Regions from separate parts of the Ruegeria sp. YS9 genome, predicted to be linked through region 2. Evidence: riboswitches for the same ligand, from Rfam matches in the RefSeq annotation. Region 2 holds a riboswitch; each other region holds the start of a gene.

Region 1 (4,470 bases), 260 kb from region 2:
CCGGGCACCGCAGACGATGCAAGGCGTGACCCAGAGTGACTGGCTCCATCGTGCCGACCAAAACCATCAGGGACAGGATCACGGCATTGGCGGTCAAAGCAATCTCGACCGCTTTCCAGAAACCCTGCCAGCTTGCGGGGAATCCCCAAAGCGTGAACATCGGGGCTCCGGGCATGGAAAAGGGCAGCAGGACCAGCATGAACAGGATGAACCCATCCATCATGGCCATTCGCTTCAACGTCTTTCGCCACGGCAGACGGGAAACTATCAGAAGCGAAAGCGACACTGTCAGCGCCACGCAAAGCGCGCCGAGGGATGACAGCGCCACGGTCACGACAGCAAAAGCAACCGCCATGACGATACGCATCCGGGGATCCAGCTGGCTGATCAGACCGTCCGGCCCGTCACCGGCTTCGGCCAGTGTTTTTTCTTGGTGCCCCAGAACGTGTGCCATCAGGACGCCAGCTTGCGGCGGGCCGCCATGTAAAAGCCCAGACCGAACAGACCAACGATGTACCCGATCCCGCCAAGGATGGTTTGCAGGTCATTCTGTTCGCGATAGGCCGCAATCTCGCGCCTGAGCGGGCGCAATTCATCACGCACGGCTTTGGCGATAACCTGCTGTTCTTCGACGCTGAGAGAAGCCGCCGAACCGCTGGCCGGTGTCAAAGCAGCCGAAGACGAGTCTCCGGTTTCTGCCACGGCAACACCCAGAACCCGCGCGACATCTTCGGCAGACATCGTGACTTCGGCCACATGCCCGGCGCCAAGGTCAGCAAAGAAGGTGTGCGCCACGGCCGAGGTCGGCGTGTAGACAAAGAAACCGTCCGCATCCGTGACCGATCGACCCAGCTCGGCCCCGTCCGGGCCGGTGACAATGACCTCGGTCCCGCTTGCCATATCACCGTTGGAAAAGCCGATCTCGCCCTCGATCACGTCTCCCGACTCGAAAACGCCGGCTATGACCTTGTGCGCCAGGGCAGGCACGGGCGCACAGCACACAGCCAGTATGACAACCAGATGTTTCATGTGGTTGCTCCTCTGAAAAACAGTTCGGGCTTGACCTTGCGCGCCAACAAGACGGCGAACCCGGTCAAAATCGCCTCGATGGCCATGACTGGAATATGGGCGAAGAAAACAAGCTTGGCAGCGGGCAGGAACTCATCCCCCGACAGCGCCAGGGAAATCGCGACCATGCCGGTTGTCGCCGCAATTGCAAATGCGCCGCCGACACCACCCCAAATCGCACCATGCAAAGGTGTCCCGCGCGCGATCAGACGACCGAACAGCATTCCGGCCACCACCGCGGGCAGGGCGATATTGACGGTGTTGATCCCCAGCACCGTCAACCCGCCAAAGCCGAAAAAGACCGCCTGTAACAAAAGCCCGACGAACAAAGCCGGGAATGCGGCCCAACCAAGCAGCAGCCCGGCCATGCCGTTGAGGATCAAATGGACCGACGACGGACCAATGGGTACGTGGATCAACGATGCTACGAAGAAACTGGCTGACAGCACACCGGCAGTGGGGATGCGATCAAGATCCAGAGACCTGAGACCCATGGCGATCCCGCCCGCGGCCGCTATGGCGCCGCCAACAACAACCGGGTTGGAAAGGGCTCCGTCGACGATGTGCATTCGGGGTTACTCCAGATCCCAGGCGCGAATCCAGATCACCGCATCCTGGCTGAGTTCTTTGCCCTCATGTTCGGTTGCCGGACCGGAACCAAGTGCTGCGAAACCCCAGTAGCCGGCTTTTGGAACGCCGAACGAAAAATACCCGTTGTCGTCAGATATGGCGACCACCGCACCACCCGGCATAGGGGACACTTTCGGTGCAGAAGCGGCCGCGCTGTCCATGTCGGGTTCGGCGGCCATGTATTCGATCTCGATCTCGGCCCCCGCAACCGGCTGACCATCAGCCAGCACACGGCCCGTGAAGGTTGAACCCGCGATGATGTTGGTCGGCTTGTTCAGCGGGATAATCTCGGTCGGCAGACCCACGGGATTCATCCAGTCGGTCGGTAATTCGTTGCGGTTCAGGAAGGCTTTGGTGAGCTGTTGGATATAGATGTCTTCGGATTCCTCATAGTAAGGCTGAGGAACCGTCACCAGCACATAGTCACCCGACCGTTTGACCGGGACACTGCCTTTGAACGCCGCGCCCTCGTTTTGCCCGCCGGTGAACCGGATAGGTTCCAGCGTATCCAGCAAATCGGTCTTTTCACCGTTGTGGATCACATAGAATTCCTGCGGCTTTTCCAGATCCATGACATGGCCGTTTTCGAACGGATGCCAGAAAACCAGCTTGACCGGCACATCACCCGGTTTCTCGATCATGGTGTCGGTGGTGTATTCCAAAAGGAAATGCGCATTTGCCATGGCAGGAAGTGCCATCACGGCAGCGGCTGCACTGAGCAGCGTTTTCATGAACAGTCGTCCTTGTCCCGTCGCGCCAATCCCGGCGCGAAATTCGTTTTGACCACGGGACATTCGACGCCAAATTACCCTTTCAGGCATCCTGGTCCGACGCACATCCCGTCGCCGATTAGGAGTGCCCGTTAGAGGGCACATGTCCGGCAGGTATCCTGACTTGCGGGTCAAAGCGTTGGACTGGCCTTCCCGGGCAAACCCCAGTGGCGTTTCAGCCCTGCTCGCCGCTTACAGTTGCGGGTGCAGTTGCGGAATTGGGCCTGAGCCCGCACCGCATTCCCTATTGATTCCAGAGCAAGCCCCGGAACCGGACATGCCGAGCGGCTTGCCAGACAACTCAGCCCTCGGTCAACGAAAATGTGCCGTGGCCGTCGAAAAAATGCTGAATTCGGCAGTTCGGGCGGGTAAATCGACTTCGTGAAAAATCCAAGGCAGCAGGATGATTTCATGCCTAAGCTTCTGAAAGATACCGTTCCGACAACGGCAGGCTTGCCGCGCCCAGTGAGCGTGCTTCCGGGCCCACGGTCCCTTCCAGCACCACGGGGCGCTCAAGACCGGTCAGGTTCAGCTTGGACAGTTTGTCTTCGACCATTTCAACCAAACGCGCCTTGATGTCCTGCGGCATCCAGCCGTCAATCTTCACGCATTCGAAATCTATCAGGCTACAGGATGAGACAATCGCATGGGCAATCCCGCTCGCCGTCCGTTTCAACCAGTTTTCCAGTTGAACATTTGGCACATCCCAACGTTCGGTCGTTTCCCATAAAGACTGCGAGGTCGCCCCTGCTGTCGTGATCGCACGCTCGAGCACATAAAGGCTGGCCACGTCGATAAGCGGCCTGACACCGCCCGTACCATCCGGCACAGGCAGGGGGCCGATCGCCCCCGAGTTTCCACGCCCCGAAAAGATCGCGCCATTGAGAACCACACCGCCGCCAATGAAAAACCCGATATAGAAATACAGAAAATCCCTTGGTCCATCGGCCGGACCGAATACCAGTTCCGCACCACAAGCCGCCGTTGCGTCATTTTGCAGAAAAACCGGCATATCGAGGCGACCAGCCAGGTCAGCCTTCAGGTCTGATACGCGCCACGGGTCCATTTCTTCCTGAGGAACCTGAAGGGCCTGGGCCCAGTCCCACAGGTAGAACGGCATGGCAATTCCAAGACCCGCAATCCTGCCTTTGGCCTCGGGCGACATGGATGACATCATTTTGCCCAGACTCTGCGTGGAAAACTCCAAAGTGGCTTTCGGCGTTGGATAGTCATAGGTTCGCCGCTTGCGTTGCCGCACGTTTCCCACAAAGTCAGTCAAAACCAGCTCGGTACTGCGGCGCCCGACCTTGAGCCCAAAGAAAAACGCACCATCCGGGTTGAGACGCATGGGAACGGAAGGTTGCCCGACTTTCCCGCGGACCGGTTCACCGCGCAGAAGCAACCCATCCTTTTCCAATTGACGCATGATGACGGAAACCGTTTGTGCCGACAGTCCCGTCATGCGCGCGAGTTCGGACTTCGCAAGGGCCTGATGACGTCGGACAAGCGACAACACCAGCCGTTCGTTGCGGGCCCGCATGCCGCTTTGATTGGTTCCGCGCACCACTGACCCCTGTGAACCAATCGAATTTTTCCGTGATGATTTTTCCGGCACGACCACCCCTTTCCTGCTGAAGGATGGGAAAGCCCGCCCGCCCTGTCAATAATAATTAAGAGTGATTTATTTATTGACTCAAATTTCGATTCTTGTGATTGTTTCTTATGGGATCAGGATTTTTGCCTGATCGCCCTCGTGCCCTACTCGGCATAGGAAAAACTGGGAGGATAATCGATGAAACTTGCAAAACTTGCGGGTGCAGCTGCGCTCGGGGTTACTGCCATGGCTGGCAGTGCAATGGCGGACGGTGAAACCGTTTGCCTGATCACCAAGACAGACACCAACCCGTTCTTTGTCAAAATGAAGGAAGGCGCGACAGCGAAGGCGGAAGAGCTGGGAATGACGCTCAAAGCCTTTGCAGGCAAAGTTGACGGCGACCATGAA
Region 2 (4,470 bases):
CGACGCCCAGTCCCGCACCAATCACGGCGGCAAACAGGGCGCGGGGCAGGCGAAGGTCGAAGACGATCCGGTGCAAAGGCGACATGTCTCCGTCCACCAGACCGGTTCCAAGGCCGATGGCTGAAAAAACTTCGCGCACGGGGATTGGGGTGGTCCCGTAGACGATGGACAACAGCAAAAGGGCGGTCAGAACAACCGCCCCCAGCAAAATCAAACGGCCCAATTGGACCATATCAGTTGATCTCCGGGTGCATCGCCTTCGCCATCTTCTCGATCGCCTCGATATTTGCCGGACCGGGCGTCAGTTCCTCGTAACGCAGGCCAATCCAGCGCTCGTTCTTTACCGCGTCCGTTTGTGACATCACCGGGTGATCCTTGAGGAACTGGAAAGTGTCCTCTGCGCCGTTGCCGGACTGATAGTCGAGCAGCACCAGAAATTCCGGGTTGGCCGCGGCGACGGCCTCCCACGACGTGCGGCCCCAGCTGGTATCCAGATCATGCGTCACGCTCTCGCCACCCGCGGCTGCGATCATTGCATCGGGAATGGCGAACTTGCCGGCGGTAAACGGAGCATCGGCCGGCCCGTCCAGCAGGAACACGCGGGGCTTTGCCAGATCGGCTGTTTTTGCTTCGATGGCGGACAGTTGGTCCTTCCAGCGGGCAACCAGCGCCTCGGCCTTGTCCTCGACCTGCATGACCGTGCCCAGACGCAGAACGTCATCAAACAACAGGTTCATGCTGGCCTCGGGGCGATCCTTGTCCAGATGCACGCAGCTTTCGGACAGGATCATGGTCTTGATACCAAAGGGTTCCAGCGTGTCGGGCGTGACGTCACCGCCGGGTTTCATGCCATAGTACCAACCGGCAAAAAACAGATCGGGTTCGACGGCCACAAGGTTTTCAATGGTCGGGTATTTGGGGGCAAGCTCTGGGATATCGCCACGCTGAGCATCAAAATCAGGGCTTGTTTTGTACCAGCCGGTAATTCCGGTAAGCCCCACGATCTTGTCCTGAAGGCCGAGCGCAAAGGCCATATCCGTCATGTTCATGTCATGCACGACCAGACGTTCCGGCGCCGAGTCAAAAGCCAGCGGTTCGCCGCAATTGTCCACGGTGACGCCCTCTGCTGCCACCCCACTTGCCAAGCCAGCGAAGACGACCACTGGCCAGAGTTTCTGCATCATATGTAAGCTCCTGTTATTATGACAGTTTCCGTTTTCGGATATCCAGTGCGGGGATCATGCGGCCTTCGTGCTGAAAGCACAGATAATCCACGCCGAATGTCTCACGCACCCGGTCTGGGGTCAGAACTTCGCCAACAGGCCCGAACCCTGTCAGACGCGTGGCTTTCATCAACGCCACATGGCTGGCGAATTCCGGGATCATGACCAGATCATGGACGATCATGACGACCGTTACCCCCAGATCAGCGACCAGAGACAGCATGTGCCCCTTGGCATCGGGGTCCAGATGGTTGGTTGGCTCGTCCAGAAACAGCAACGACGGATTCTGGGCCAGCGCGCGCGCGATATGTGCGCGCTGACGTTCTCCGCCCGACAGTTGACCCATCGTCTTGTTGGCAAAATGCGACAGCTCGGTCGTCGTCAGCACCCGTTCAAGATCAGCCTTGTGCTGAGCCACCGAACGTTCGCCCTGAATCGGGATTTGTCCCAGCGCAACGTAGTCTTGCAGGCGCATCCGTCCGTCGGGCATTTCCTGCTGTCCGACCACAGCAATGGAGCGGGCGCGTTGGCGGGCGGACAGGGTACGAAGGCTTTGGCCTTCTATCCAAACATCACCCAAGGCAATCCGTTCAATCCCGCACAGCAGTTTCAATAGAGTGGTCTTACCGGCGCCGTTCGGCCCGGCGATTGCCAGAATTGATCCTTCTTCCAGACGAAAGGATACATCCTGCAACAGGATATCACCATTGAGCGCGTAGTACTCCAGATCCTCGGCAACCAGAAAGCTCATGATGTCCCTCGGGATGGCAAAGCGGGTATTCGCGACAGGGTCTTTGCGAAAAGGGCAGGAGGGCGGTCCGAAGCGCTGGTCCAGCCATCGTCGCTGTCGCCGAACTGGGTCGCGAATTCGACCAGGGCATCCAGGTCGTGTGATGTCTTAATGTCGCCGAACAGGTACTGCGCTTTGCCTGCGGCCTGAAATCCGACGGTCATGGCCCGTTCACAACCTGCCATACAGGCCACCATTCGGGTTTCAAAACCGTCAGGCAGCTGAGCATCCAGCGCGTCTTGCGCAGCCTCGGCAGGCATCGTCCCCTGACATGTTGAACAGATCAGAACGTAGTGATCAGAATAGCAGGTCATTGCCGTCTCCGTCGTTTGCCAGATGCAGACAGAGGGCACATACCCAGATATTACGCAAACGCGCCATCAAGCCTCCTTCGGGGACGCCCCGCCCCGGGTTGGTTACCATGCGATGGCAGGTCTCCTGACTTGCGGGTCAAGGCTCGGCCCACCTTCCCAACCCATACGGGTCAGTGGTGAAGTGGCGTCGCTCTCCGCTTACAGTTGCGGGGGCAGTCACGGACTTGGCACATTCCAGCGCCGCACCGTGTTCCCATTTTCATCCCTTACGGAACCATCCCGCTCAGCTAGTCCGGCTATGCCAGACTTGTCAAGCGGCAGGCGAAAGGGTGGTGGATGGAATTGCAACAGTTGAGCCAGCGATCCTGCTGCGCCAGCCCGGACCGAACGGTGTCAATAGTCTGATACAAGAAGAAAATCCGGATCGGTATCTTCCTCGACCTTCGAAAACCGTGGGATCGGCTCTTCGAACACATTGTCCGTACGGTCGTCATTCACGGTCGATACCTCGCCAATAAGGCAATCGCCGCGCTCGGCCCAGAAAGCGTGCCAGATGCCGGGCATCAAAGTTACGCTTTGCCCCGGCTTCAGCCGCAAGTGTTCTCCGGGTTGCAAGGTTACAGGGCAGGCATCGCTTGGGACCGTCACCGGGTTGTCGCGGTCGACGCCACCGTTTGGATCCGAGGCATGGATTTCCAGAACGAGGTCGCCGCCGCCCCGGTTTATGATGTCTTCTGCCTTGACGATATGCCGGTGCATCGGAGAAAGCTGATTGTCTTTCGAGATCAGTAGTTTCTCCGCATAGAGCATCCCGCGCCCGGATTTCAGATCCTTCGCCTCGCCATTGCGCAGAGTGAACAGAAACAGTCCAAGTTCGTCGAAACGGCCTTGTGCGTAATCGGTTATGTCCCATCCCAGCCCGCGGCCGCGGATCGTTTCCGCCAGAGGGCTGCGCATTTTCTCGGGCGACCAATCCGCAAAGGGTGGCAACACGGCACCGAAGGACTGAATGAATGCTTGTGCCTGGGTCTTGATACGGTTGATTTCGGATCGTTTCATCATGCCATCCCGCAGGTCAAAGCTCGTGCGCCCAGGGGGGTTCCGCCCCGGCTCGGGAAACGGTCACGGCCGCCACGTCAGCGCCCAGCTCCATGGCTGCTTGCAGGCTTTCAGCCGTCAATCCGCGCAGACCTGATTTGGTCAGATGCCCTGCACGGCTGAGACCGGTCAGGACGCCGGCGTTGAACGTGTCACCTGCGCCGATCGTGTCGACCACTTCAACGGGCTTCACAGGAACCGAGACTTCGGAACCATCCGCCAGATAGCCGTGCGCCCCGTCGCTGCCACGCGTGACGATGACAACGGAAGGACCCGCCTGCAACAGCACAGACGCCTTCGCGTCTTCGGATTCAGCGCCCGGAATGATCCAGTCCAGGTCCTCGTCTGAAACCTTGACGATATCCGCTTGTGAGATCATGCGGTTCAAACGCGCTCTGAACCGGGTTTGATCCTTGATGAAACCCGGGCGGATATTCGGATCCAGCATCACCGCCCGGTCGGAACCGTGGCGGTCCAGAAGGGCGGCATAGGCATCTGCGCAAGGTTCACAGGCAAGGCTGATTCCGCCGAGATACAGGGCTGAGACAGCAGGAAGCTGATCGGGCATGTCTTCTGGCAGCAACATCCGGCCCGCGGTGTTTTCATCAACAAAGCTGTAAGTCGCGTGCCCTTCCGAGAGCTGCACAAAGGCAAGCGTGGTAGGACGGTCCGAGATGATCACATGTGTCGTGTCCACATGACTGGCTTTCAGCGCATCGATCAATTGCTGGCCGAACATGTCCGATGACAAACCTGTCAGCATCCCAACCGGAACACCCAGACGTCCCATCGCGACGGCTGTGTTCAGAACTGCACCACCGGTATGTGGCACAAAGCCCAGTGCACCCGACACGGTCGGTTCTGAGATCATATCTATCAGCGCTTCACCACAGCACAGGATCATGTCTTGGTCCTTCTCGGAATAGAAATTTCGGTTTGGCTGGTTACTGTCGCAGCGCGTTCTTGCAGAAGTTGTTTGCGCCGATGATCCCGAACTCTGCCTGTTCAGACACGTAAAGGTTCAGGGAACGGCGCAAATCGCTGA
Region 3 (4,470 bases), on a different replicon from region 2:
ATTGCGATTGGCGAAGCGGCGAGATTGATCGGTCTGTCGGTCGAGACGATCCGCTATTACGAACGGGAAGGCATAGTCGAGAAAGCCGGTCGAACCGCCTCGGGACGCCGCGCATACACGGAACGGGAAATCTCCGAGCTCAGATTCATCAAACGCTGCCGCGATCTTGGCTTTACCATTCAGGATGCATGCGCACTTCGCGAATTGTCCAAAGCGCCCGAGCAAGCTTGTCGTGACGTCGAAGACGTTGCAACAAGACATCTCGACAACGTCAGGTCAAAAATCGCCGCCCTCCAACGGTTGGAGCAAGCACTGGCAGAACTTGTGCAGACCTGCACCGAGGGTGCGGCCTCATGCCCCCTGCTAACGGCGTTGCTCAACGAGCCTTTCGTCAAAGATGTCATTAGCGGCCACTAATTGCAGCGCCTGGAAAACCGAAACTGGCTATCTCAGCTTGCGGAGGAGCGGCTTCATTGTCCCGGTATTCCGTAACCCTCAGCGATGACGGCCGATCTCTGTTGTATTTTTGTTGAATGAGAGAATTGCGATCAGCTTACCCTCTAATTCGCTCTGTTAGCTATGCCGGGCTGGTGATGGCGTGGATGCTCTGATGCTGTCAACTAAGGAAGAAATACCAAAGAATCTGCAAATTTTTGCCGCTTTACCCCTAGAGGCTAAGAAGCTGTTGCAATTCCCCTAAGCACATGAAGGCTTGGAATAAAACACATTGGCCGGGGAAGTTTGGATACTTTAGAGGAACGAGCATGGAGAAGGCAGATATGACAAATCCCACTTTAGTTCAGGGAGTGTTATCGAAAAACCTGCTGGGTTATCTCCCAATGGTCTGTTTTATATGCAGCTTTTTTGTGTCTGCCGCTGCGTCGCAAGCATCTGAGCTTCCCTCGATCGGTCTTGATAGAAAGATTGAAGCGCCATCGGGTGCCAAAACACTATGCAAAGATTATTCGTGGGCGTGCGCGAGCGCTCGTAGTTCTGGTCTCTCCGTGGCGCAAGAAAATCAGATCGTTAAAACGATCAACACGCGCGTCAATCGAAGGATTCGTGCCGTTTCGGATCAAAGCCAATATGGGACAAAGGAGTACTGGACACTGCCGACGCAAGGGTCAGGAGATTGCGAAGACTTCGCTTTGCAAAAGAAGTTTGAACTTGTGCAGAATGGTTTGGATCCTACGAAGCTACTAATTGCGACTGTCTTGGACACCAATCGCAATGGCCATGCTGTTCTTGTCTATCGCTCGAGTGAAGGCGACTTGGTTCTGGACAATGTTACCAACAGGATCAAAACGTGGAAGGAAACCAGGTATCTATTCCTAAGAATACAGGACCCACTACACCCTGACCGTTGGGTGCAGGTTTTTAGCGGCTAAAAGCAAATGTGGCGCGCCCTCGAGACGCGCCACGATAAGCTTTGGTCCTGCGACTACCAGTTGTTTCGCGGCAACCCCAGTTTAGGGCACCGCTTCAAACTTTGGTCAAGCTTCCGCAGCGTTGTACAAGCGCGGAGTCACCAGACCTGTGCTGTTCAAACCGCGCATCGCCTTGGCTGCCGCAAGCACTGCTAGATCAGCAATCGGCTCGATGACTATTACCAGCATATAGGCACCGCCAAAGGACAGAACCGACGCCATAGTTTCAGCACCAAATCCCTGGCCGTAGAAAGCCCAGAACGCAACCCATGCGACTACTCCCCCCTGATACATCGCACTCAGGGCAAGAGCTTGGCCATATTTGAGGTCAACATATGCTGTACCGGGTGCAATGATGCGGCTGGCCAATGCTTGTAGCGCAAATAGCGGCACCAGCAGAGTGGTTAGGTTGATGAAGTACTGCGGAAGATCGAACGGGGCAAAAAACACCCCCTGAATCAGCAGACCGGCTGCCAATCCAAAAGCCGCGGGTGCAGCACCGAGAAGCAGGAACAGCGTCGACCCCAGAATGAAGTGGACTTCAGAGACACCAACCGGGAAGTGTGGCAGGACTTCAAAGAAAAGGAAGACACCAACGGTGGCGAGCACCGAGCGCATGACAAAAGATGCAGGTCCATTCGCACGCAATGTGGAAAACGTTTCTTTCGCTGCGTAAGTAGCCGCGCCTGCGGCGGTAACATAGGAAAGCGCGATTTTGGCACCATTCACGATGCCCGGTTCGATGTGCATTTTATTTCTCCCTACCGCCTCACCCGGCGGCTTGTCAGGTTGAATCGGCCGTAAGGCCGACAGATACAGTCTGGGCATAGCCCGGCGTTTTACGGCAGGTCTCCTGACTCGCGGGTGCTCGCTCCGCCAACCTTCCCGGTTCCATTACGAACCAGTGGTGTCTTGGCATCGCTCTCCGCTCACAGTTGCGGGGGCAGTTACGGAATTGGCGCCGTTAAAAACACCGAACCGTATTCCCATTTAATCCTTTTGGCTTCCGCCATCAGGAACCGAAAACAATTCACCGCTACAATGGCGGCTTCGTTTCTGTCAATTGTCTTTGCGACCTAGTCCGAAGTAGACTCGACCGAAGTAGGGTTCACGCAACCGGCGACATGGTCGACTAGGTAAACCAAGTGTTACCTGAAGCCTCTTGAAGCTCTAGCTGCTAGAGGCTTTAAGACTCGAATTTGATCGCGAAAATGCGATGCAAATACATTAAACTTGTGAACCAGGACGAGATCTATGCTGACAAGGCGCCATTTCATTCAATCAACCACTGCGCTGTTCTCCGCGTCTGCGGCCAGTCCATTGATCGCCAAAACATGGCCAACCTCGTCGCAAAAGACCTATTGGGACAGCCAGGTCACGCCATTTGATTACGATCCAGCGACCTCAAATCCATGGGGCGTTCATGACCGTTTTTTACCACGACGTGTCGTAGCAAATGATGGTTTGGTTCCTGGTGACATCCATGTCGATGCCGTCGCGCGCTATCTTTACCATATCGAGGAAGGCGGGACAGCAATGCGCTATGGCGTAGCGATCGCGCGTGGGAACCTTTACGAGCCCGGTACCTATGCTATCCGGCGCAAGGTCGAGTGGCCACATTGGACACCAACGGCTTCAATGATCGAGCGCAACCCCGAATACGCGGAATTTCGGGATGGCATGGAACCCGGGCCAAGTAATGCTCTCGGCTCTCGAGCCCTTTATCTATACGTTGGGGATCGAGATACTTATCTCAGAATCCACGGTACACCTCAGCCCAGAAGCATCGGTGGTCGCGCAAGTTCTGGATGTGTTAGAATGATCATGGCCCATATCAATGATCTCTACCCACATGTAAAAATCGGCTCGACCGCATACTTATACTCGGCCGAAGATAGCGTCACAGCCCGCTCATAAATTTTGGGCAGCGTAGGTGGACGTCGCTGCCCTCTTTTTTTATCAGGCGTCGCGCGCGGCGCAGATCGGAGCGCCATTCGTCGCGCGCAATGGTACCAATGTCGTCTCGACAGGTCCGCTGTGCTCATACCAGAAGCAATTGTCATCTGGTAAAAGGCGTGCCGTAGCCAGATCCTGCCCCGGCCCTGCCAGTGCAACGACCGAATCTGGCAGGTTACCTGGTTCGAATGCTTTGCTTTTGCCCCCTGTGAACTGGGCTGAGCAACCGGCAGTAATCGAGACTAACGTGATGGTAATTGCGATCCGTTTCTGCATTGACCTGTTCCAAATTTTTTACGTCTTCTGCGACTAGATTGCATTCACGCGGCCAGCCCGCAAGAAGGAATGAAGCATCAATATCGCGGGCAACGAACCGGATTGAAAAAAAATTGAAAAAGGTATTGAAGCTCTAGTTGCTGTAGGAACTATTTGCAAAGGACCGCAGAGATTCTTGAGGTCTAACTATGTCATCCGATACCCACAACCACGACCATGACCACGAAAATAGACAAGGTCACAACGCGTGCGGCAGTAGCGGGTGTGGTGACATCGCGCCCGTCGGTCCGATTCCCGAAGGTGGCAGAAGCTTTCAGGTCTCTGGCCTTGATTGCGCCGAAGAGGTTGCGATCCTGAACCGGGTTATCGGCCCGAAAGTTGGTGGTGAAGAGCATCTCGCTTTTGATGTCATCAACGGTCGAATGACGCTTCTTGAAAGTGCTGCCAAGATGTCTGACGAAGATGTCATGCTGCTGGTTGCCAGTACTGGTATGACCGCCAAACCATGGGATGACGGAAATGCCGCTCAGGACCAGGCGGCGCATATTGCACGTCAGCGGCGGTTCACCATCCTCAGCGGAGGGTTTTGGGCAGCGGGTTTTGGCTGGCACATTTTCGAAACAGGCATGGGCGGTGCGCTCGGGCTGTTTTCGGGACATGGTGAGGTTCCGATGCCTTTGCCCGAGGCAGCTTTGTTCGCGGTCGCGATCTTGTTTGGCGTCTGGCTGGTGGCGCCCAAGGCCTGGTCTTCGGCGCGACGCCTTTCACCGGATATGAACCTGCTGATGGTGGTTGCCGTCTGTGGCGCTAT

Evidence for each region. A riboswitch is a leader RNA that binds a small molecule or an ion and turns the genes downstream of it on or off. The one in region 2 is predicted to bind cobalamin.
Region 1: another riboswitch for cobalamin. It lies ahead of NOR97_RS17550 (DUF4198 domain-containing protein); the one in region 2 lies ahead of NOR97_RS18665 (DUF1636 domain-containing protein).
Region 3: another riboswitch for cobalamin. It lies ahead of NOR97_RS20220 (energy-coupling factor ABC transporter permease); the one in region 2 lies ahead of NOR97_RS18665 (DUF1636 domain-containing protein).

Annotation. Positions count from the first base shown of each region.
Region 1 is NZ_CP102410.1:262,328-266,797, reverse strand. Features, by position in the region: gene cbiQ (cobalt ECF transporter T component CbiQ) at 1-454, opposite strand, end outside; gene NOR97_RS17560 (cobalt ABC transporter permease) at 454-1,029, opposite strand; gene cbiM (cobalt transporter CbiM) at 1,026-1,637, opposite strand; gene NOR97_RS17550 (DUF4198 domain-containing protein) at 1,644-2,429, opposite strand; cobalamin riboswitch at 2,560-2,759, opposite strand; gene NOR97_RS17545 (ROK family transcriptional regulator) at 2,884-4,008, opposite strand; gene NOR97_RS17540 (sugar ABC transporter substrate-binding protein) at 4,261-4,470, shown strand, end outside.
Region 2 is NZ_CP102410.1:519,183-523,652, reverse strand. Features, by position in the region: gene NOR97_RS18680 (iron ABC transporter permease) at 1-232, opposite strand, end outside; gene NOR97_RS18675 (ABC transporter substrate-binding protein) at 234-1,184, opposite strand; gene NOR97_RS18670 (ABC transporter ATP-binding protein) at 1,201-1,974, opposite strand; gene NOR97_RS18665 (DUF1636 domain-containing protein) at 1,971-2,327, opposite strand; cobalamin riboswitch at 2,424-2,621, opposite strand; gene NOR97_RS18660 (D-lyxose/D-mannose family sugar isomerase) at 2,721-3,386, opposite strand; gene NOR97_RS18655 (carbohydrate kinase) at 3,403-4,329, opposite strand; gene NOR97_RS18650 (glucokinase) at 4,370-4,470, opposite strand, start outside.
Region 3 is NZ_CP102411.1:97,300-101,769, reverse strand. Features, by position in the region: gene NOR97_RS20230 (MerR family transcriptional regulator) at 1-417, shown strand, start outside; gene NOR97_RS20225 (transglutaminase-like cysteine peptidase) at 765-1,388, shown strand; gene NOR97_RS20220 (energy-coupling factor ABC transporter permease) at 1,494-2,177, opposite strand; cobalamin riboswitch at 2,253-2,466, opposite strand; gene NOR97_RS20215 (L,D-transpeptidase) at 2,682-3,344, shown strand; gene NOR97_RS20210 (hypothetical protein) at 3,387-3,659, opposite strand; gene NOR97_RS20205 (cation-translocating P-type ATPase) at 3,848-4,470, shown strand, end outside.